Regions from separate parts of the Sporosarcina sp. P37 genome, predicted to be linked through region 3. Evidence: riboswitches for the same ligand, from Rfam matches in the RefSeq annotation. Region 3 holds a riboswitch; each other region holds the start of a gene.

Region 1 (7,033 bases), 300 kb from region 3:
TTAATTGCAAAATGCACTTCTGACGATTTGCCTTCTAATCGTCTGATGTCTATACCGTCTACAGAAGCGTGGTCATGACGCTTATACCGCTTCATGTAATTCAAGCCGATAGACGGCCCGGTCGCTTTTGTAAATTGCAGCGTACTGTCCCCGCCGATAAACTCTACTTCTATATCCACACGGGTACGGAAGCTTTTTCCTTCGGGGCTGAAATCGCGGTCATCTCCTGTAAAGTACGGAATCGGCGAAAAGAGATTTGGGTTTTTTATAATGTCTTCCTTTAAAAATGTCGCATAGCGAAATTTCCATTTCTCTGCTTCTTTTGATTTTTTCCTGTCCGCCACCGGTTTCAGTAATTGATCCCGCTGCTTTATCCGTACAGAAAAAGTATAGGTTTCTTCCGTCGGTTTATTGTCAGGATCTGGCGGCATTATCACTTCATACACTTTGGATGCAATGGATTTACTGACATTCATTTTCTGGTTGCTGTCTATCAGCGGACGCGTTGCAGAGACACTGTACACTGCCGGCTCAGAGAGTTCTTCTCTGCGATCAATAAATCGATTGTCTGTGACGGTTTCGATGTAGTGCCCGTTACGGTAAATATCAAATTTTTCCACGTCCTTAATCCACTCCCACGACAGAGCGACTTGAGAGGAAGCAACAATTGTTGTAATTACTAACCGTGCCAAAGGGTGTTCATCTTCCTCTACTTTTGTCAGGGCAGATGTTTGGATTACAATTACATCTTTAACGCGCCCCTCCTCCACCCGTTCAATTGTATAGTGAAAAGGATGAGACGGATCCAGCTCCCCATCCGTAAATTTCGGAGCTGTCCCTTCATATACCTGCCGTTCGTTTTTATACACACGGTAATAGCCGCCTGTATCACTCCATGTAAATGATATATCCTCCAGTGTATGTTCCATCTGTTGAACTTCGAATAATTTCTCCATATGCGATCTGCTCCTTTTTGTCTATTTAATCTGAAACAGTTATACGCCTTCAGATAGTTATGCAACATTCGGCATATAGTTATACTTGGTTTTCTATGCGCAAACACACATTTTCATCGGCTCTAAACCGGTACTTCCAGTATTATTTCTACCTTTTCCATCTGTATGATATAATTAGCCTGTCTGATACATAGTCACCACTGGGGGTGCCTCCACTTTGGCTGAGATGCAATTAAGCAAACCCTTTGAACCTGATCTAGTCTGTACTAGCGGAGGGAAGTGGGTAGTTTTCATACCCAAGCGCCCATCCATGCATGGGCTTTTTGTATATATACCTTTACAGGAAGGAAGAGAAACATGCGGCTTATTCAACAGCTTCGGCAAACACAACCACTCGTTCACTGCATCACAAATGTCGTCGTGGCAAATTTCCAGGCGAATGGGTTACTCGCAATAGGCGCCTCCCCCGTAATGGCTGATGCGGCGGAAGAAGCGGAAGATATCGCAAAAATTGCCGCTTGCAGCATTTTAAATATTGGCACGTTAAAGCAACAGACGGTGGATTCAATGATTTTGGCGGGAAACAGCGCCCGCGCAGCAGGAAAACCTGTCGTATTGGATCCAGTCGGAGCAGGTGCGACACCTTTTCGTAAAGCGAGCGTCCTGAAAGTACTGGACGAAGTAGATATCACATTGATTCGCTGTAATGCAGGTGAACTGGCTGCGATCGCAGATGTACCCTGGAACGCAAAGGGGGTCGATGCGGGAGAAGGCTCGGCGGACATCGAAAGTACAGCGAAACAAACAGCCCGCAAGTATAACTGTCTGGTGGCGGTCTCAGGCGAAGTCGACATCGTGACAGACGGCTATTCCACATTGTCCATTACAGGCGGCCACCCGATGATGACTGCGATTACCGGAACGGGATGCTTACTCAGTTCTGTCACAGGCGCCTTTCTGGCAGTAGGAATGGACCGTCCGTTAGCAGCCGTGGCAGATGCACTTTCATTTTATAAGCGGGCCGGCGAACTGACAGCAGAAATTTCCCGCGGTCCCGGAGACTTTGCCGTGAACTTCCTAAATACTTTACATACATTGGATCGGGAAACAAAAACATTTTTAGTATAATTGACAGGAGGTTTTTCAATTGACAGTACAAGTAGCATTGACCATTGCTGGTTCGGATAGCGGAGGAGGCGCAGGAATTCAGGCTGACCTGAAGACATTTCAGGAGCTTGGCGTCTTTGGCACTTCTGCCATAACTGCTGTGACTGCGCAGAATACACACGGCGTTCACGGTGTGTATCCAATTCAGACAGATGGAGTAACAGCACAAATCCGTGCTGTGCTGGATGATTTTGACGTAAAAGCATGTAAAACTGGTATGCTGTTTTCGGCAGAAATCATTACAGCTGTAGCTGATCTATTAAAAGAATATCCCCCGATTCCTTTAGTCATTGACCCGGTCATGATCGCCAAAGGCGGACAATCCTTATTGCAGCAGCAGGCGATTCAGGCGCTGAAAGAACATTTACTGCCGATGGCAACGATTGTGACGCCGAATATTCCTGAAGCAGAGGTGCTGACTGGGATGCGTATACTGACAGACGAAGATGTTCAGCGGGCTGCGGCTGCTTTTATCGAAATGGGAGCGAAGGCCGTCGTTATGAAAGGCGGGCACCGCTGCGACATGCTGGATGCAAAAGATTACTACGCAGATAATGAAGGCCAGTCATTCACTGTGACAACACCTTGGATCCAAACGAAAGACACACATGGAACTGGCTGCACATTTGCGGCTGCTTTGACCAGTTTCCTCGCAAAAGGCTGTTCGATGCCGGATGCAGTCGCTGAAGCGAAGCAATTCATACAGGCTGCCATTGAAGACGGCCTGCAGATCGGTTCAGGTCACGGGCCGACGAATCACTGGGCGTACAGTGAGCGGAAAAAGGAGATGCACTGATGCGAGCAGAGGAAGTAAGGAAAGCATTAGGCGTATATTTCGTTATGGGCACGCCAAACGCAGGAAATAAGGAGCCATTAGCAATAGTAGAAGCGGCTCTTCGCGGTGGCGTCACATGTTTTCAGCTGCGGGAAAAGGGATTGAATGCACTTGAAGGCGAGGCTTTGCTGGGGTTCGCCAAAAAGTGTCAGGCGCTTTGCCGATTGTACCGCGTTCCTTTCATCGTCAATGACGATGTTGATCTGGCGCTGGCGATTAATGCAGACGGAGTTCATGTCGGACAGGATGATGAACAGGCGGACAGAGTGCGCGAACGGATTGGTCCGGACAAATGGCTCGGTGTTTCGACTCATAATGCACGTGAAGTACAGCTCGCACAATCCATTGGCGCCGATTATGTAGGACTTGGCCCAATCTTTCCGACGTCCACCAAGCCTGACGCATCAGCTGTTGTAGGTATCCCTTTGGTGGAAGAAATTCATACTTCATTCCCTGATATGCCGATGGTTGCCATAGGCGGCATTACACCAGCTGACACTGGCTCCATTATCCAGGCTGGAGCTGACGGGGTAGCCGTTGTTTCTGCTATTGCATCGGCTAAAGATCCGCAGCATGCAGCAAGAAACTTACTGAATACGATTCAATCCAATTTGAAATGAATGAGGTTCCTATGAATACACGTAAAATGGTTTTCATGACGATGTTTGTCGCGATCGCAGTTGCCGGCTCTGCATTCGTTTCGTTCCCTGCCGGTATCGCCAGAGCATATCCCATACAGCACGCAGTGAATGTCATTGTGGCAATTGTAATGGGACCGGGTGCCGCAGTCACTGTAGCGTTTGTGACGGGACTCGTACGCGTGCTGACGGGAACAGGTTCACTGCTCGCATTTCCAGGCGGGATGATTGGCGCTTTTTTTGCCGGTATATTGTATCAGCGTTTCAATAGGAATTGGAGTGCAGGTGTCGGGGAAGTTATCGGCACCGGCTTGATCGCTCCTTTGTTTGCGGTGCCTTATGCAAAAATTTTGATGGGCACAACCGTCACCGCATTCTTCTTCCTGCCTCCGTTTCTCGTGTCGACAGTGAGCGGAACAATTATCGGTCTGTTGCTTGCTCCAAGGCTTTTGAAATTGAAGCTGTTTAAAGATCTGCACTAAAGAAGTTCAAACGCATCGGCCTGGAACGGAAAGGAACGGTGAACAGAGGAATTTTATCTCCTTTCTATGAAAAAAGGGCTGTCATAGAAAACCAGTTTTTTTCACTGACTTTCTGGACAGCCCCATCTTTTGTCGATTTCCCGGGAAATGACGTGTTTTATTTCCCCGTATAATTGTAATACCTCTTCATTTCGTCTTCAGGCACCATATTTCCGCCTGTTCCCCATACAAGATGTGTCGTGTTTTCGGAGCCGGCTGACGGCAGTTTCGACTTGATCGCATGCACAGGACCTGTCATACCCGCAAGTGCGGAAGGTTCCAGCCAGATATCTTCACAGTCTGCCAGTTCTTTCAGCAGCGTGAATAATGTCTGATCTTCTACCGTATAGCAACCTGTGAGGAAAGGCTCCATCGTTTTTCCGACAAATGCAGAAGCTGTACCCACTGCCAAACCATCAGCTGCGGTTTTATTATCCAGACCAAAGTCTGCTACTGATACTTGGTCATGCATTCCTGTCATCATGCCAATCATCATGCAAGGTGAGTGCGTCGGCTCCGCGAAGAAGCAATGTACATGATCGCCGAATGCCAGTTTCAACCCAAATGCTACGCCACCCGGTCCGCCCCCTACACCGCATGGTAAATAGACGAATAACGGATGCGCTTCATCGACGGTAATATTTTGCTCTTTCAGCTGCGCGGCAACACGCTCCCCTGCGACCGCATATCCCATAAACAAGTCCGTGGAGTTTTCATCATCCACAAAGTGACAGGACGGATCCGCCTCTGCCTGACGGCGCCCTTCTTCTACCGCCTTGCTGTAATCGTCCGTATACTCTACCACCCGGACGCCTTTTGAACGCAGTAAATCTTTTTTCCACTGCTTGGCATCCGCGGACATATGCACTGTCACATCGAAGCCGAGCTTTGCACTCATGATGCCGATGCTCAGTCCCAGATTACCCGTCGAGCCTACAGCGATTTTATGCTTTGCAAATAACTCGCGGAAAGCCGGCGCATTAAACTGGCTGTAGTCCTTTGTGTCATCCAGCAGCTGATGATTCATCGCAAGTGCTTCTGCATGCTTCAGGACTTCATAAATACCTCCGCGTGCCTTGATGGAGCCTGAGATCGGCAAAGCATTATCTTGCTTCAATAAAAGCTTGCCTGGGATATTGACAGCATAGGCGGTTTCAAGAACATGCTTCATCTTCGGAATCGGAGTCAAGGGGGATTCAATGATCCCTTCATCGGTTTCAGGAAAGACGTTCGCCAAATAAGGAGCGAACCTTTTCAGCCGATCAGCCGCATCTGCCACATCCTCTTCAGATAAGCGCGTTTTCAACAGACCCGCCACTGCGGATTCGGCAGAAGGATTGCACCACAGCACTTCCTTCTTATCTATTACACTCTGTAACAAGGGCAATTTTACAAGCCACTCACTTTGCGTATTCTTATTCATTCACCAATCACTCCCCTGTTATGAATGTATGCCTGTGCAAATTTCATTGGAACCAGCCTTTTTCATTAAATAACGTGATAGCCTCAATCCGGTTACGCACACCCAGTTTATCCAATATTGTGGAAACGTAGTTACGGACAGTGCCCGGCGATAAAAACAGTTCTGCGGCAATCTGTTTTGTAGTCTTTCCCTCCGATATCAGCTTGAGCACTTGCACTTCCCTCTCAGTCAGCGGATTCTTTTCTTCTTCTTTCAAATCAAATGCCAGATCAATCAATTCGGGTGCATAAATCCGGCGTCCCTTAATGATCGAATGAATCGATTTAACAAGCTCTTCAATGGGATTATCTTTTAATAAATATCCGCGGACTCCTGCATTGCGCGCCCGTTCAAAATAGCCTGCCCTTGCAAATGTCGTTAAAATAATAATTTGACAATCCATATGCTGCAGCTCTTCCGCTGCGTCCAAACCGGTTTTGATTGGCATTTCAATATCCATAATACAGATGTCAGGCTCAAGGCTCTTGACCAAGTCCACTGCTTCTTGACCGTTTTTAGCCATTCCCACTACTTCCATGTCTTCTTCCAAATTCAATAACGACCCGAGTGCACCGAGCATCATCCCTTGATCTTCTGCTATTACAATGCGGATCATACGTCATCCCTCCTTTATTTGTTTCAAAACTGCAGGAACCGTTATTTTAACTTGTGTTCCCTGATCACTCGTAATCGAAAGTTTTCCATTCACGAACTCCAGCCGCTCTCCCATACCGTCAAGCCCGTTGCCCGGAAGGTTTACACCATTTTTTGCGATGCCGATTCCGTTGTCTTTCACTTTGATTACAAACTCTTTATCCGTTCGTTCAAAAAGAATACAGCAATATTTGGCGTAGCTGTGTTTTACGACATTATTAATCGCCTCTTTCAAACACATGACTAACACATTTTCTACAATAGGAGACATATCAGGAAAGTTTGGATCCCCTTTTAGTTCGTATTCGATTTCAGCCGCATTCAGTAATTCTTGGACGCGCACCAGCTCATCTTTCAGCTTCACACGGCGCATCCCGCTGACAAGAACACGCACTTCTTTTAATGCTGTGCTGGAAATTTGCCGGATATCCTGAATTTCTGCTTTTGCCGACTCCATATCGCGGTCCATTAATCGTGTAGCCAAATCACTTTTTAAGCCAATCATTGATAATTTCTGTCCCAGCGTATCATGCAGGTCACGTGCAATCCGCTCGCGTTCTTGGATAATTGTGAGCTCCGAGATCCGCTGTCTGGCAACTTCCAGCTGATCTTGCAACAGATCCCGTTTTTGCCGGTTATACAGGTTGAAAGGCAGCAGAACCACTCCGATAACCGAGATAATTATAAAATGTATTTGCGGTAAAAATAAATCAATTTCAACGAAGAATCCTGCAACTATTGCCCCAATTAATATCGCAATATGTAAGCCATAAATTATGAAAAAACCTACCGGGTTCCGT
Region 2 (7,033 bases), 1.1 Mb from region 3:
AGCGAAAAAAGTGGACGTGATCAATCTAAGCTTTGGCAGCAGCGAGCCTTCTCTGCTGGAAGAGCAAGCCATTAAACGGGCTGTCGAGTCAGGCATCACTGTCGTGGCATCTGCCGGAAACAGTGCCGAAAAAGGCAATGAAATCATGTATCCGGCATCGTACGCAGATGTGATTTCTGTTGGAGCAACAGATCCGCTGAATAAACGCGCCAGTTTTTCTAACTATAATAAGCATATTAGTCTGGTTGCGCCTGGAACGGCTATTTTTACTACGGCCATTCACAACAGGTATCAATCGGTCAGCGGGACCTCCTTCTCCGGACCTGTCGTTGCAGGGGCTGCCGCTGTCGTGAAATCGCTGCGGCCTCATTTGGCACCAAGTGACATGAAACGGCTGCTTGAAAGTTCGGCAACAGACCTTGGTGTGCCGGGAAAAGATCCACATTACGGGGCGGGGCTGCTGAATATTAGCATGCTCCACTATTTATTGCCGGGCGGAAATGAGCCTTCATTTACAGGGGACTTTCCAGACAAGACAGTAAAACCTGCAAAAGTATTTACTGTCCGTTTTTCACATGAATTAAACATGGCGGAGAATTATCATCCGTATATTGATATTACGCGTTCGCCGAACAGTGCGGATCGGCAGCTTGATTTTACTGCCCGGGTCAATCCCGCGGACAGAAAAGAGCTGCTGATCTCACCGAACACGCATTGGGGTGAAGGCATTCATTATTTACGAGTTCAGGAAGGGTTGCCGAATACGAAGAATGAGCCGCTGAAGAAGTCGGTGATTATAAAGTTTATTGTGCAGCCAGAGTGACGCCGGCTAATAGAAAAGCTGTTGCAGAAGTCTAGAAGACTCTCCGCAACAGCTTTTTGTCTGTCTCTTTTTACTTCGTTACTTTTGAAAACACATCAGTCGAACTGATGTCTTCTATCATATCTTCAACTTCAGGCTTTGTCTTGATCAATTCCATTTCGTACAGCCAGTCCCGCACTTCTTCCCAAGATGTTTCGTCGAGCTTGCCGAATGCTTCTCCGCCTGTATCCATCATAGGCAGCAGAATGTTCAAACTTTCCGTTTCAATCGTCCGATCAAGCGGGAAGTTCGCCTGATCCTGATTGTTCATTAACAGCTCAAGTGCTTCTTCGGGATTTTCTGCCATGAATTCATAGCCTTTTTGTGCTGCTCTCCAGAATGCCTGGATCGCATCCTGATCTTTTTTCCATGCGTCGTCACTGGTCAGCAGGACGATTTCACTGTAATTTGGCACACCATAGTCAACGGGATTGAAGTAGCGCGTTTTGAAGCCTTTGCTGTTCATGACAGGCACTTCATGGTTAATGAATGTCCCCGTGACCGCGTCAACACGTTTAGAGACGAGTGATGATTCCAGTTCAAACCCTACATCAATCATTTTCACCTTGCCGAAGTCACCGCCGTCATTCGTTACCATAGTTTTGATCAATGATTCGTTGAGCGGAATGCCCGGGTAGCCGATCGTTTTTCCTTCCATGTCTTTAGGAGACTGAATAGGGCTCTCCTCGAGCATAACCGTGTAATTCAGCGGTTCGCGTACAATTGAGGCAATCGCCTTTACGGGGATATCTTCATTTGCCTGCGCCAAAATCACATCCGGCTGGTAATACAGACCGAGCGTCACTTTGCCTGCTGCGGTCAAGTTCATCGGATCGGTTGGGTTCGCAGGAAATTGAATATCGACTTCCACATTTTCTTCATTGAAATAGCCTTTTTCCTGTGCGACGTATAAATAGCTATGTACGGCGTTTGGGTACCAATCGAGCATAATACTGACTTTTTTCTTTTCGTTATTCGGCGTTTCTTCATTGCCGGGCGCTTCTGCTTCATTAGTGCAGCCGGCGATCAGTAATAAAAGAAACGTTATCCCCAGTAACCAGTGTTTTTTCATTGGTCGTTCCTCCATTGTAAAAAGTATTTTTCTGCGGACACAACAATCAGGAAAAAGAGGATGCCCACTGCAGACAGCAGGACGATGGGTGCAAATACAGCTGCACTGTCAAATTGGGTCATCATTCGTCTGCTGAAATAGCCGAGCCCTGCCTGTGCACCGAGCCATTCGCCGATTGCCGCGCCGATTACACTCAGTGTGACCGCCACTTTAAGTCCTGAAAAAAACGACGGCAGTGCAGACGGCAGATCCAGCTTATAGAATATATCTTTTGCCGACGCACCCATCGTCCGCATCAGTTCGCGCAGGTTCCGGTCGGATGAACGCAAGCCGTCAAAGACGCTGACGGTAATCGGGAAAAATGTAATCAGCACAGTGACCGCCACTTTACTCCAGATGCTGTAGCCGAACCACAGAACGAAAATCGGTGCCAGCGCAATGATCGGAATGGTTTGCGATGCAATCAGAATGGGATAAAACGCCTGCTCCATCAGCTTTTTACTGTACATGGCAATCGCCAGTGCAGATCCGACGATGATGGAAATGGACAAGCCGATCAAAATCGTCAGCGCAGTCGGAGGCAAGTGGTGGATAAACAGCTCCGTTTTTAATTCCCATAATCTGAGCAGTATGGCGGTGGGTGACGGGAAAAGGAAGCTTTTGTCGTAAAGACGCGCTGCGATTTCCCAGATGACCAGCAAGACCGAAATGAGAGAAGCCGGCCAGATATAAGAAATATTCATCTTCATATTCGCTCCTCCGAACGAAGCTCCGCGATCAGCTGCTCTTTCAATTCCACGAGTTCAGGCTGTGCCAAGTCCCGCATCACCCGCGGACGGTCAAGCGGCACCTGTACTTCGCGAATCGTCTGCACCGGCTTTTCAGCAAGTACGAAAATCCGGTCTGACAGAAATAACGCTTCGTCGATGTCATGTGTGATAAATAAAATCGTCTTATCGAGTTTGCGCCATTGACCGATCAGCCACTCCTGCATCGTCAGCCGTGTGATGGCATCGAGCGCACTGAACGGCTCGTCCAGCAATAAAATATTTGAGCCCGTGAGAATTGTGCGCAAAAACGAAACGCGCTGCCGCATGCCGCCTGACAGACTTCCGGGATACGCGTGTTCTTCGCCGGCCAGTCCGAAATCTGCGAGCAGCCCGATCATTTCATCAGCAGACGGCTTTACGCGCTGCAGCTCAAGCGGCAGCCGAACGTTTTCAAGAATCGTCCGCCACGGCATAAGCAAATCTTGCTGCGGCATATAGCCGACTTTTCCGAGACGGTCTGCAGCCGCTTCACCATTCAATAAAATGCGGCCGGAGTCGGGATTCTCAAGCCCTGTAATCAGCCGAAACAGTGTGCTTTTTCCATAACCGCTCGGCCCGATGATGCTGACAAATTCCCCTTCATTCACATGCCAGTCGACGTTGTTCAAGATAGCTGCAGGTGCTGCATGTTTCGCCGTCTGATAGTGGAACGATACGCTGTTAAATTCAAGAACTTTTGTCTTCATGTAAGCACCACTTTTCTTTTCTTCAAAAATAGACGCAAAAAAACCACTTCTATTTGCGAAGCGGTTGCATAGTACGGCCAGTCCCGTCCATATGTCCACTTCCCTCCGCTAGCATTACCTAGTGCAGGTTCAAGGGTTAAGGCAACGGCCTCTCTCAGCAAAAGCACCCCTAGTGTTTATCCACCTCTAATGGTGTCATATCGGCTACTATTAGTCAAGACTGCATTGGAATAGGTTACCAGATGCTTGTCCGTTTTATATCTAACAAATGAAACGATGCCTGAAAATGAAAGAAGAAAACTTGCATTCATTGATGAATCTATGTAATATAATGACTAGCAGACCGGAATGGTATTCTGGTCATTTTAAAGGAAGTGTCATGATGGATCGAAGAGAAGAAATAATGCTGGCGGCGGAAAAGTCGTTTACGATGTTTGGATATAAAGCGACGACCATGGATCAAGTAGCGAAAATTGCAAATGTCGGTAAGGGTACAATTTACACATTCTTCTCCAACAAAGAAGAGCTGTTTCATTCCATCGTTTGGAAGATGGTCGGTGAAATGAAAGATGTATCTGAGCAAAGCACGAGAGAAGGCGCTTCGTTTCAGGAGAATGCCCATGCACGCATCATGCAATTACTGAAATTCCGTGAAACGCATCAGCTGTTTGTTAAACTGATTGAAGAAGAAAAAGAGCTGCGCACCCCGGCAGTGGGTGATGTGCTGACGTCAATAGAAAAAGAGATTTTGAAGTTTATTGCAGGAAAGATTGAGCGCGGAGTGGCAAAAGGGGAATTGAAGCCTTGCAACAGCGAACTGGTCGCCTATCTTTTGTTTAAATCCTATCTGGCATTAGTCGTCGATTGGTCTAAAACTCACGACGAACAGCTGTCAGAGGAGCAAATTACCGATGTGCTGAATGAGACAATTTTCTCCAGCCTATTGGTATGATGCAGGAATGTAGAAGTGAGGTTTTATACTAGATGAATAAAATTTGGTTTATTGTTAAACGGGACATCCGGAATATCACAAAAAACAAAGCGGCGCTCATTGTCATTGCGGCGATTGCTTTCCTTCCTTCATTATATGCTTGGATGAATATCCTTGCTTCATGGGATCCGTACGCGAATACGCAAGGCGTGTCAGTCGCGGTTGTCAGTGAAGACGAAGGTGCAGTCATTGAGGATAAGGAATTTAATGTCGGGGATGAAGTCATCGTCTCACTGACCAAAAACGATGATTTAGGCTGGAAGTTTGTGACGAAAGACGAAGCGATTACAGGTGTTAAGCACGGCGATTACTACGCTGCCATCATCATTCCGAAAAATTTCTCTGAGAATTTGAGCAGTGTCGTGACAGATGATATCAAACAGCCGACACTCGATTACTATATTAACGAAAAGATCAATGCGATTTCTCCCAAAGTGGCAAGTAAAGGTGCTTCTTCTATCGTAGAAAACATTGACAAAACTTTCGTAGAAGAAGCGAATAAAGCCGTTATTAAAGTATTCAACAATTTGGGCGTGGAGCTCGAAGGCAACCGCGCCAATATCGAAAAGCTGCGCGATATTATTTATCAGCTGGAAGAAGATATTCCGGACATTTATTCGAAGCTGCAGCTGGTGGATAAAGGATTGAATTTCGCAGATTCTTCTGTGGACCGGGTCGATGTAGTGCTGGACGACGTGGATGCAGTGCATGCCAATGCCAAAAAACTGAATGCCCGGCTGATTGCGAAGCTCCAAGAAAATGAAAAAGCCGTGGACAATACGCTGCGTATGATTACGTCGAATCTGGAGAGTGCACAGACGGCGTTCCGCAAAGTGCCTAATTTGACGAGCGAGCTGTCAGGCAAAGGCGAAGATGTGGATCGTCTTGTCAATTCGCTGCGTGATAAGCAGGGGAAGCTGGAAGATACGAATGCACGTCTTGACGATATCTATGAGTATTTGAAAAAACAGGATCAACAATTAAAAGACTCTGCGAATATTAAAGAGCTGCAGGCGTCATTGAGTGACAGCACGGCGGATTTAACCCGTTTAAAACAGAATCTGCAAACATTGATTTCGGACTTGCAGAGCGGGAAAAATCCGGCAGCTGATCTGATTACACAGACGCAGGCGCTGTCAGACAAACTGGCTGAAGATATGGACCGAATGAAAGACAGTTACGAAAATGTGCTGTCACCGCAAACGGAAAAACTTATGAAACAGCTGAAAGAACTGTCCGCGAACATCACGGGCTTGCTCGACCGCGCGACAGAAGTAAATGCCCATGCACTGCAGGCTGTTCAAAAATTAATTGATAAGCGGGAATCCATTGATCTAAGCGGATTCCAAGAGCAATTGGACGGCATGTCGTCAGCGATTGAAAGCCAGCTGGGAAAAGTGGATACAGTGATTTCCGTACTTGAAGCTGCCGGTAAATTGACAGGCAGCGACAGAATTGCAGGCCTCGAACAAAAATTCGTTGACTTAAAGACGCAGCTGCAAAAAACGCAGCAAGTTATCAGCCAACTGCAGGCCGCCATCGATAAAGGAGAAAAGCCGAGCCTGGCGCTGCTGAATCAGCTGAAAGGTCAGTTAGAGGCAGCAGAGCAGCGAATTACCGATGCACGAAAGCAATTCGACGCAAGCAGTCAACAGGCGATCAATGAAGCGATTAAACAATTGCAGACATTTGATCAGGGATTGCGCGACCGATTCAATGAATTGCAGGCGTCGAAAACTGAAATCGATGAAAAACTGGCAGCGCTGCTTGAAACGGCCGAGAATCCGAAGCGCACGATTGAAGCATTGCAGACAATGGTCGGCCGAATTGACAACGGCCTTTCAGCCATTGGCTCCATCACGGGCGGATTGACCGACCTTCAGAATTTCATTAATTCAGATCGGCTGTCGAGTGAAATTGAGCGGATCAAAACGGTTCAGGACAGTTTATCAACAGCGAATGAATCGGTCGGCGGGCTGATCAGCCGTATTAATGAAACGAAAGCGAATGGCAAGAAGCATCTCGCTGAAGTCGACCGCGTATCCGGTGAACTGGATCGTTCTGTTGGCGAGGCAATTGATTTCGTCAACAGCGATTTAACGAGAAAATATAAATCGGCTATGCGTGACGCAACGAATGCGCTGTACGATGTATCTGATGTACTTGATGAAGTGAATGGCCGAATTCCAAGACTTCGCACAGCGCTTGAGAAAGCAGAAGCAGGCATCGCAGTCGGGAAAGAGGACTTGGCCAAAGCGGAGAAATACTTCCCTGAAGCACGCGACATGATTGAAACGATGGCGGAGAAAATTCGCGCACTGGAAAAAGACGGAGATTTGGATAAGCTGCTGGATGTTCTCGCGACGGACCCAACCGGCATCAGTAAATTTTTCGCCGACCCCGTTGTGCTGGACGAACACCAGCTGTATCCGATACCTAACTACGGTTCCGCGATGAGCCCGTTCTATACGACGCTTTCATTATGGGTCGGCGCCTTGCTGATGGTTTCTACATTGAAGGTGGATATCCGCGAGAAGACACGATTTAAAAGTTACCAGACGTATATGGGACGGCTAATTATCTTCGCCGGAA
Region 3 (7,033 bases):
AACTGAACAGGCCATTTTGCGTAAGATTGTTGCAAGGAAGTAATTAAAGAGGGGAATACAATGAAACCTAAAATGAACAGAAAAGATTTGTTAGACAGCGACAATATATGGAACGCTGTAGTAACAGTTATAAGTGAAAATGATTTATCAACTAAAGACACGGTTTTAAATGAAGCACTTATTGTTTTTCAATATTACTCTGAGCTAGAAAGTGGGGGACACGAAGTTTTACTGAATTGGCTTGAATCGTCTATCGAAGAAATAAGCATTGAATTTTATTTTTACAAATTAATAACTATCCTTGAGAAAATTGGTGCTCATGACCATGCAATGATTGAGGAAAAGTATGGACGAGAAATGTGGAGGCTGTACGTTGCTCTAGAAAGTGATGAGATAGAAGAAGATGAATTTTATCATGTTGTTAATAAGGCTGATGACGAATACCACAAGCTTAACGGCAGATTAGAGAAATTATTAGAAACTTACTTCGTCAGTATTCATACGAATTTAATAGATGTGATTGAAGATTAACCAGTTTTTGTTGAAATCCAGTACGTTCTGGAGCTAGTATAAATCTATACCTTCTAATTTTGAAGATCTTGTTGAACCAATTGATGACTCATTAGAAAAAACTGCTTATTGGTTACGTTCACTCGTAAGGGAAAATTTTATTGATTTGGATGAGAATATTAATGGCGGACTCAGCAAAAGAAAAAGCATACGAGAGAAGTTCTTCTTGAAAAACAGGGCTTGACATCTAAGTGTATTAAGTTATTTACGAGATCTAAGAATAATTGATTTATTGAGAGCCAAGGCTTTATTCAATAAGGATTAGCCCCTTTTCAGTAATGGTACGTTTATTTCTAACGTGTATGCTGAATATTACAGAAAAAACTTAATAGAAGGGTGTAATTATGCAAAAAGTGATTCCTGCTTTCCGTATTACTGACTATAAAAGAAGTATAGAATTTTACGTAGATAGATTGGGTTTTACAATCGATTGGGAGCATCGGTTTGAACCTCATTTTCCTGTTTTTGTTCAAATCACGAAGGATAATATGACACTTTACTTAACCGAACATACTGGTGACTGCCAAGTTGGTGGATTAATTCATTTATTTGTTCCCAATGTTGATAACTGGTACAACGAATTGAAGATTAAAAAGGATATTCATATTCCTGAGCCTCCAAATGAGGATCTTGAGGGACTTCGGATGATGACAGTCGTAGACCCTGATGGTAATCAATTGCGCATATGTACACGTTTATAAACAATTTACTAATGGAACTTTCACTAGGAGTAGTATTCAGTTAACGGGTGCGATTGCTTCATAGCGAATGCCCCAATATCGCAATCGGTCCAGATGGTCAAACATTCAGAAAATAACAAGCTTGTAGATTATCCAAAGAAATTGGTTTTTGGAAATGAGATGCTCTTGACAAGTCGTTGTAAAGATAGTGTATGGTTTAGGATTCTCCCTGCAGAACCGGACGCTTTCCTGAGGGGGCGCGGCGGACTCGCCAGAAGTGCGTTGGCGATTACGCCTGTCACCCTGATCCTCCAGGAGTCGCCGGTTCTTCCGGGAGAATCCTTGAGTTTGTGTCCGCAGGTCAGTTAGTGTTCGTCCAGAAATTGGAGTATGGTAAGTGACTTTATCTGCGCGGTGTGGTTGGAGCTATGGATTGCCTGACTGAATGGACAGCAAAGCGATTTTTTTCTCCATTCAGTTCATCTAAATAGTCATAGTAGCTAAAAAAATTACCGCTTTCTAACTTCAAAAATGGACGCATTGTATCAGACAAGTCTACTCGGCTTTCACTGCTTGCAGAGGGCTATCAAACTGTCTTATGTACACTAAGTCCGGCTGCAGCGCAGATCAACGGTTTCAAACCACTATCTAACTATCGGGCGCTATTGTCGCATACGCTTTTTGTACTCACTTAGTTGATCGGAGCGGAAAGCGGCTCGGGGAGGAACAGCGAGAGCCGTAACGAAGAACGGCTTTTTTGAGTGAAGCGAGGAATGTGGTTCATCGCACGCCCTCCAGCGTCCGGCTGCAGTAATTACAGAACAAGTAATATGAAGTTTATATTAATATATACGGTAAGCAAAAAACGCACAGGTGTGCAATAATCTGTGCGTTTTTTTGCTATTTTATTGTTAATTCAAGTATAAAACATTCGCTGAACCGATTGTTTTTTGAGTTGCAATTGTACTTTATCTCCCCGTCAACCGAACCGGCTATACTAAGATAAAGGTCTGTTGTATCTACATATAATTGGCGTCCGTTCCACTCGAGAGAGCCAATAACGCAGCGGCGGTTAGCCCAAGTGTCATGACAATCAAAAATATTGCGTCCGTCCGGCTGTATCGTGTCGGATAGTAATACGTCCTGGCTGCCCCCATCTGATACTGTTTTGCTTCCATGGCGACTGCAATTCGCTGCGCGCGGCGGATGCTTTGCGCAAACAGGGGGACACTGAATGACTGCAGCCGTTCATAGATCCCTTTAATTCCCCGTGAAAACCGTACATTTCGTACTCTCAGCGCATTTCTGCGAATCTGCAGTTCTTCTGTAACAGCAGGAATTAAACGGAATGATGCAATAAAGCTGTAGGCGTACTTGGACGGCAGACGGAACTGCTGCATCATAGCATAAAAAAACAGCACAGGCTGAATCGTCAGGATAAACGTAAAGCCGACAAAGCCGAATGACAGAGATTTGCTTCCCAGCAGCAGTGCGTGCTGTATACTTTCCTCAGAAATCTTGAATAATCCCCACTGCCAAAGTACAGCTTCACCTTTACCGAATAACAGCATCGTCAGACCAGTAGATAGAAATGAAATCGCCAGCGGAATTGACAATACAGCCAGTTTCTTAATGGAATAGCCGCTGAATATATAGAACAATGCGCCGTAGAATACGGCCTGCCAAATGGCAAATGAGAGACTCTGATTAAGCAGTGTGATCAGCAGGAGCGCAAAAAACACCACAAACTTTAGTGCAGGATTGACGAGGAATAACCACGTTTGCCGTTCAGGCGTGAACCAATTAAGCATTCAGCAGACCTCCTGTAACAGCAGGGGGGTTCAATACTCCGTTTTCCACAGTCCACACGGAGGTAGCAAAGTTCTCCACGATTTCCATGTCATGTGTCACCATCAGAATCGTAATACCTTCAGTCCGCAATTTCTCCAATTTCTCCAGAATAGCAAATGTATTCCGTGCATCTTGTCCAAACGTCGGTTCATCCAGCAATACGATATCTGTTTTCGGGGTGAGCGCAGTCGCCACGCTCAAGCGGCGTTTTTGTCCGGTAGATAATTGGTAAGGATGACGTGAAGCTGTGCCAGGCAAGTTGAATAAATCGATTAAATTCCTGGCGCAGCTTGCCGCATCCTCTTTTGTCATGCCATGCAGCGAAACCGTCAGTTCTTCAGCAATCGAGTTCGTCACAAATTGCAGTTCAGGATTTTGAAAGACGAGTGATAATCCTTCTGGAAGCTGCCGTTTCTTCTTTTTCTGCACAATCGGCACACCGTTTACTTCGTAGATCCCGTCAGTTCGCAATAATTGCATAAGCGACAGAAGCAGCGTGCTCTTCCCTGAGCCGTTCTCCCCGACAATCGCAATCCAGTCACCTTCCTGAACTGTTGCATCTTCAACGGAAATCTTTTGTATGGCACCCCGATAGCCGTGAAAATCTTGGAGAAGAATTTTCTCTTGCGGCTTCACTTGACTGCGATTTTGCATTAAGGAAAGAAAAGCTTCCGATTCCTTATATTTTTCCCATACACCGGGATACCATATGCCGTAGCGGGTCAGCTCCTCCTGATAGCCGGAAAAAATGTCGGCGGGTGATCCGTCAGCCAGAATAACGCCGTGATCATTGAATAGTACGACGCGATCGACCCAATCGGCAATCAGATCAATTTTATGTTCTACAATGAGTACTGTTTTCTCGGCAGTCGCCTCTTTAATAGAAGACCAAATTTGCTGTGTGCCTTCGGGATCCAGTAAAGCAGACGGTTCATCAAGGAATAGAACGTCCGGTTCAAGCAGTAAAACGGAAGCCAAAGCGAGCCGCTGTTTCATTCCTTGGGATAGTTCATTAATCGCTGTATGAGGATCTTCCAGCTGCAAATCTACACGTTTCAGCACTTGTTCTATGAGCGTCTTCATTTGTTCCCGCGGCACTTGCAGATTCTCCAGTACAAATGCCAATTCTTCGTCGACATACGTCATACAGAACTGCGTATCAGGATCCTGAAAGACGAACCCCCATGAATCCGGCAAACTGATAGCCTTTGACTTCATCGGCAATTCAATGGAGTTTGGAATAATACCGCTCAGCACTTGCAGCAGGGTGGATTTGCCGCAGCCGCTAGGTCCCAGCATAAGGACCTTTTCGCCCGGCTGTACGGAGAAAGACAGATCCCTGAATACCAATGATTCTTCTCCGGGAAACTTTAATCGTAAATCTGAGACGCTGATGTTACTCATAGTAGAATCCATCCTCTGCAATTACTCGTCCAGCAATGAATATTCTTTTTTATCAACTGGCCGTATTAATGAAGTTACACCTGTTGCTTCAAGAGCTTTGACAATCAGCACAGCAAAGATACCGGTAAATATAAATGCGCTGATTGCCCGCAATCCGTATTTCACAATCAATGCCCATGTTTCAAGCGCAGCGTAGCCGTAAATCAAGTCGAGTCCAAAACTGGCCAGGCAAGATGCGACTCCCGCCAGTCCAGCTGTCAAAACAGAATAGCTTCTATAGCGGAAAGCAGCAAACAGTAATTCCGCGGCAAGACCTTGCGCAAACCCGTAGATCAGCACTTCGATGCCGTGACCTGCAAAAGCAGATAATGACGCACCCGCAATACTGGCAATTAATGCGGTTCCCGGCTTTCGCAACAGTAAGAAAGCGAAAGGCCCGACCATAAACCACATGCCGTAAATCAACTGACGCAGCACGGGCATGATCGGTTTAACGACAGTGTATAGGTCGTCCCAAAACTTCATGAGAATACCAAATACTACGCCAATCATAATCGTAATCAGTAAATCGGTAAATTTTAACTTCTTCAACATCTTTCACTCCTTCTCATTTGTCTATACAAAAAAGCCGTCTGAAGAGCAGACGGCCGTGGAAGGAAATGATCCTTGTATATTCCATCGAACATGCTCTCTACGCTGGCATTACCCAGATCAGATAAACGGTCAGCAGCGGCTTTACCTGCAATCTCAGCCTGATTCACTCAAGCACCCGTACGGACAATTATGTAAGCAGTCCTAGTATACAATACGCCGATTTATCTCGCAACTTATGCATATAAACCAGATTGTACTGGCTGTCGTCCAGTTTAATTCGCATACAATGCGCTGAAATGCTGATATACTAATAGGATACAAATGATTCTGAACCGCGCGGGTATACGGTTTTAAATAGAGTGTAAAGGAGTTTTTTACATGACAAAACATATAGCGTTCATTGATGTAGAAACGACAGGGATGAGTGCAGAAGCAAGTGAAGTGATCGAGCTGGGCGTTATGCTCGGGGAGTATGAAGATCATCGTATAGTCAGGGTAGCTGATGAATACTGCGAGTTTCAGGAACCTTTCTATTCCATATCACCAACTATTACGAACCTGACAGGTATTACAGATCAGATGGTAAGAGGCAAGTCTTTGGATATGGATAAAATTTTGACAATACTAGACCGGGCTGACGGGATTGTCGCGCATAATGCGTCATTCGACCGGGGATTTGTCAGCCGGTTATTGCCTGAAACGCTCGACATGGACTGGTATTGCTCTGTCAGGCAAATCAAATGGAAGAACTACGGGTTTGAAAATGGCAAGCTGCAGCAGCTGTTGAGAGCGCACCAGATTCAGGTGCATAACGCCCACAGAGCGCTGGATGATGCAAAGAATCTGGCGGTTCTGCTGAATTCATCAAATCCTCATCTTACGGAGGAGACGTTCATTTCTTATTTGATGAATAAGTCGCCGATGAAGAAACCTGCAAAAACGAGGTTCTAACAATCGATCAGGATGTCCGGGGAGTGCAGAGCCGGGCATCCTTTTTCTATGGCTAAGATATGACAGCTGGACTGTATTCCTACAAGTCCGTCTGCATAATTTTTTCATATTCTTTTCCTATACTGTATTTACGGGGTGGTTTAATGAATAAAATCTCAACGAAGCTAGCGGCTTCTTTTATTATCATTTTCTTGCTGCTTGAATCGGTATTAATGATTTATTTGCATCAAAATATTATTCACGCAAGGGTGGATGAAGAATATTCACGGCTGCTTGCGAGCGGCAGCAATCATCGTGATGTGCTGGAAGATTATTATTCCGATAAAACGATAGCACACATTGTATTAATGGAAACGGGAAAAGAAAGGGAAGTCATTATTACAGATGAAAAACGTGAAATCATCAGCAGCTCAGCTGACAGCCTAGAGAACTTTTCATCCGCTTTATCACTAATTAGCAAAAATGATGAAACAGATCGGATAGTAGTGACGGACTGGAAGAATTCACCCTTCATCGCAAGTGTTCACCCTTATAAAGCTGGCGCAGGCCAATCGGGATATGTTGTGATGTTTCAGAGCAGCCAGCCAATTGAAATGCTGGTTCAAAAGTTGAATCTGCATTTTGGATTGGCAGGCTCAGTTAGTATCGTAATTTTATTTATTATTTACTTCATTCTGTCGAAGTTTCTTACCCGGCCGCTGATTCGCATGAAGGAAGCGACAGAAAGGCTGAGTGAAGGAAAATTTGATGTGAGTCTTCCAGGGGCGAGCAATGATGAACTGGGAGAATTATCAGCGGCAATAATGAAATTGGCAACAGATCTGGAAAAAATGAAAACGGAACGCAATGAATTTTTGGCATCTGTCTCTCATGAATTAAGCACACCGCTTACCTACTTAATCGGATATTTGAAAGTGGCGATGAGAGAAGAATTGTCTGACGGGAAGCGGAATCATTATTTGCAGATTATTGCAGAAGAATCC

Evidence for each region. Region 3 has a riboswitch for thiamine pyrophosphate ahead of SporoP37_RS06970 (ECF transporter S component). Riboswitches for the same ligand answer to the same signal wherever they lie in the genome.
Region 1: linked by a shared signal. The riboswitch ahead of thiM (hydroxyethylthiazole kinase) and the one ahead of SporoP37_RS06970 (ECF transporter S component) in region 3 are both predicted to bind thiamine pyrophosphate.
Region 2: linked by a shared signal. The riboswitch ahead of SporoP37_RS12445 (ABC transporter ATP-binding protein) and the one ahead of SporoP37_RS06970 (ECF transporter S component) in region 3 are both predicted to bind thiamine pyrophosphate.

Annotation. Positions count from the first base shown of each region.
Region 1 is NZ_CP015349.1:1,635,812-1,642,844, forward strand. It holds gene SporoP37_RS08555 (DUF3238 domain-containing protein) at 1-956, opposite strand, end outside; TPP riboswitch at 1,149-1,251, shown strand; gene thiM (hydroxyethylthiazole kinase) at 1,314-2,084, shown strand; gene thiD (bifunctional hydroxymethylpyrimidine kinase/phosphomethylpyrimidine kinase) at 2,104-2,919, shown strand; gene thiE (thiamine phosphate synthase) at 2,919-3,578, shown strand; gene thiW (energy coupling factor transporter S component ThiW) at 3,590-4,078, shown strand; gene SporoP37_RS08580 (D-serine ammonia-lyase) at 4,236-5,540, opposite strand; gene SporoP37_RS08585 (response regulator transcription factor) at 5,584-6,195, opposite strand; gene SporoP37_RS08590 (sensor histidine kinase) at 6,199-7,033, opposite strand, start outside.
Region 2 is NZ_CP015349.1:2,447,504-2,454,536, forward strand. It holds gene SporoP37_RS12430 (S8 family peptidase) at 1-823, shown strand, start outside; gene SporoP37_RS12435 (ABC transporter substrate-binding protein) at 894-1,934, opposite strand; gene SporoP37_RS12440 (ABC transporter permease) at 1,931-2,683, opposite strand; gene SporoP37_RS12445 (ABC transporter ATP-binding protein) at 2,680-3,450, opposite strand; TPP riboswitch at 3,534-3,631, opposite strand; gene SporoP37_RS12450 (TetR/AcrR family transcriptional regulator) at 3,833-4,402, shown strand; gene SporoP37_RS12455 (YhgE/Pip domain-containing protein) at 4,435-7,033, shown strand, end outside.
Region 3 is NZ_CP015349.1:1,334,420-1,341,452, reverse strand. It holds gene SporoP37_RS06990 (DMP19 family protein) at 61-531, shown strand; gene SporoP37_RS06985 (glyoxalase superfamily protein) at 915-1,271, shown strand; gene SporoP37_RS06980 (energy-coupling factor transporter transmembrane component T family protein) at 2,270-3,061, opposite strand; gene SporoP37_RS06975 (ABC transporter ATP-binding protein) at 3,054-4,505, opposite strand; gene SporoP37_RS06970 (ECF transporter S component) at 4,527-5,099, opposite strand; TPP riboswitch at 5,177-5,288, opposite strand; gene SporoP37_RS06965 (exonuclease domain-containing protein) at 5,478-6,050, shown strand; gene SporoP37_RS06960 (sensor histidine kinase) at 6,194-7,033, shown strand, end outside.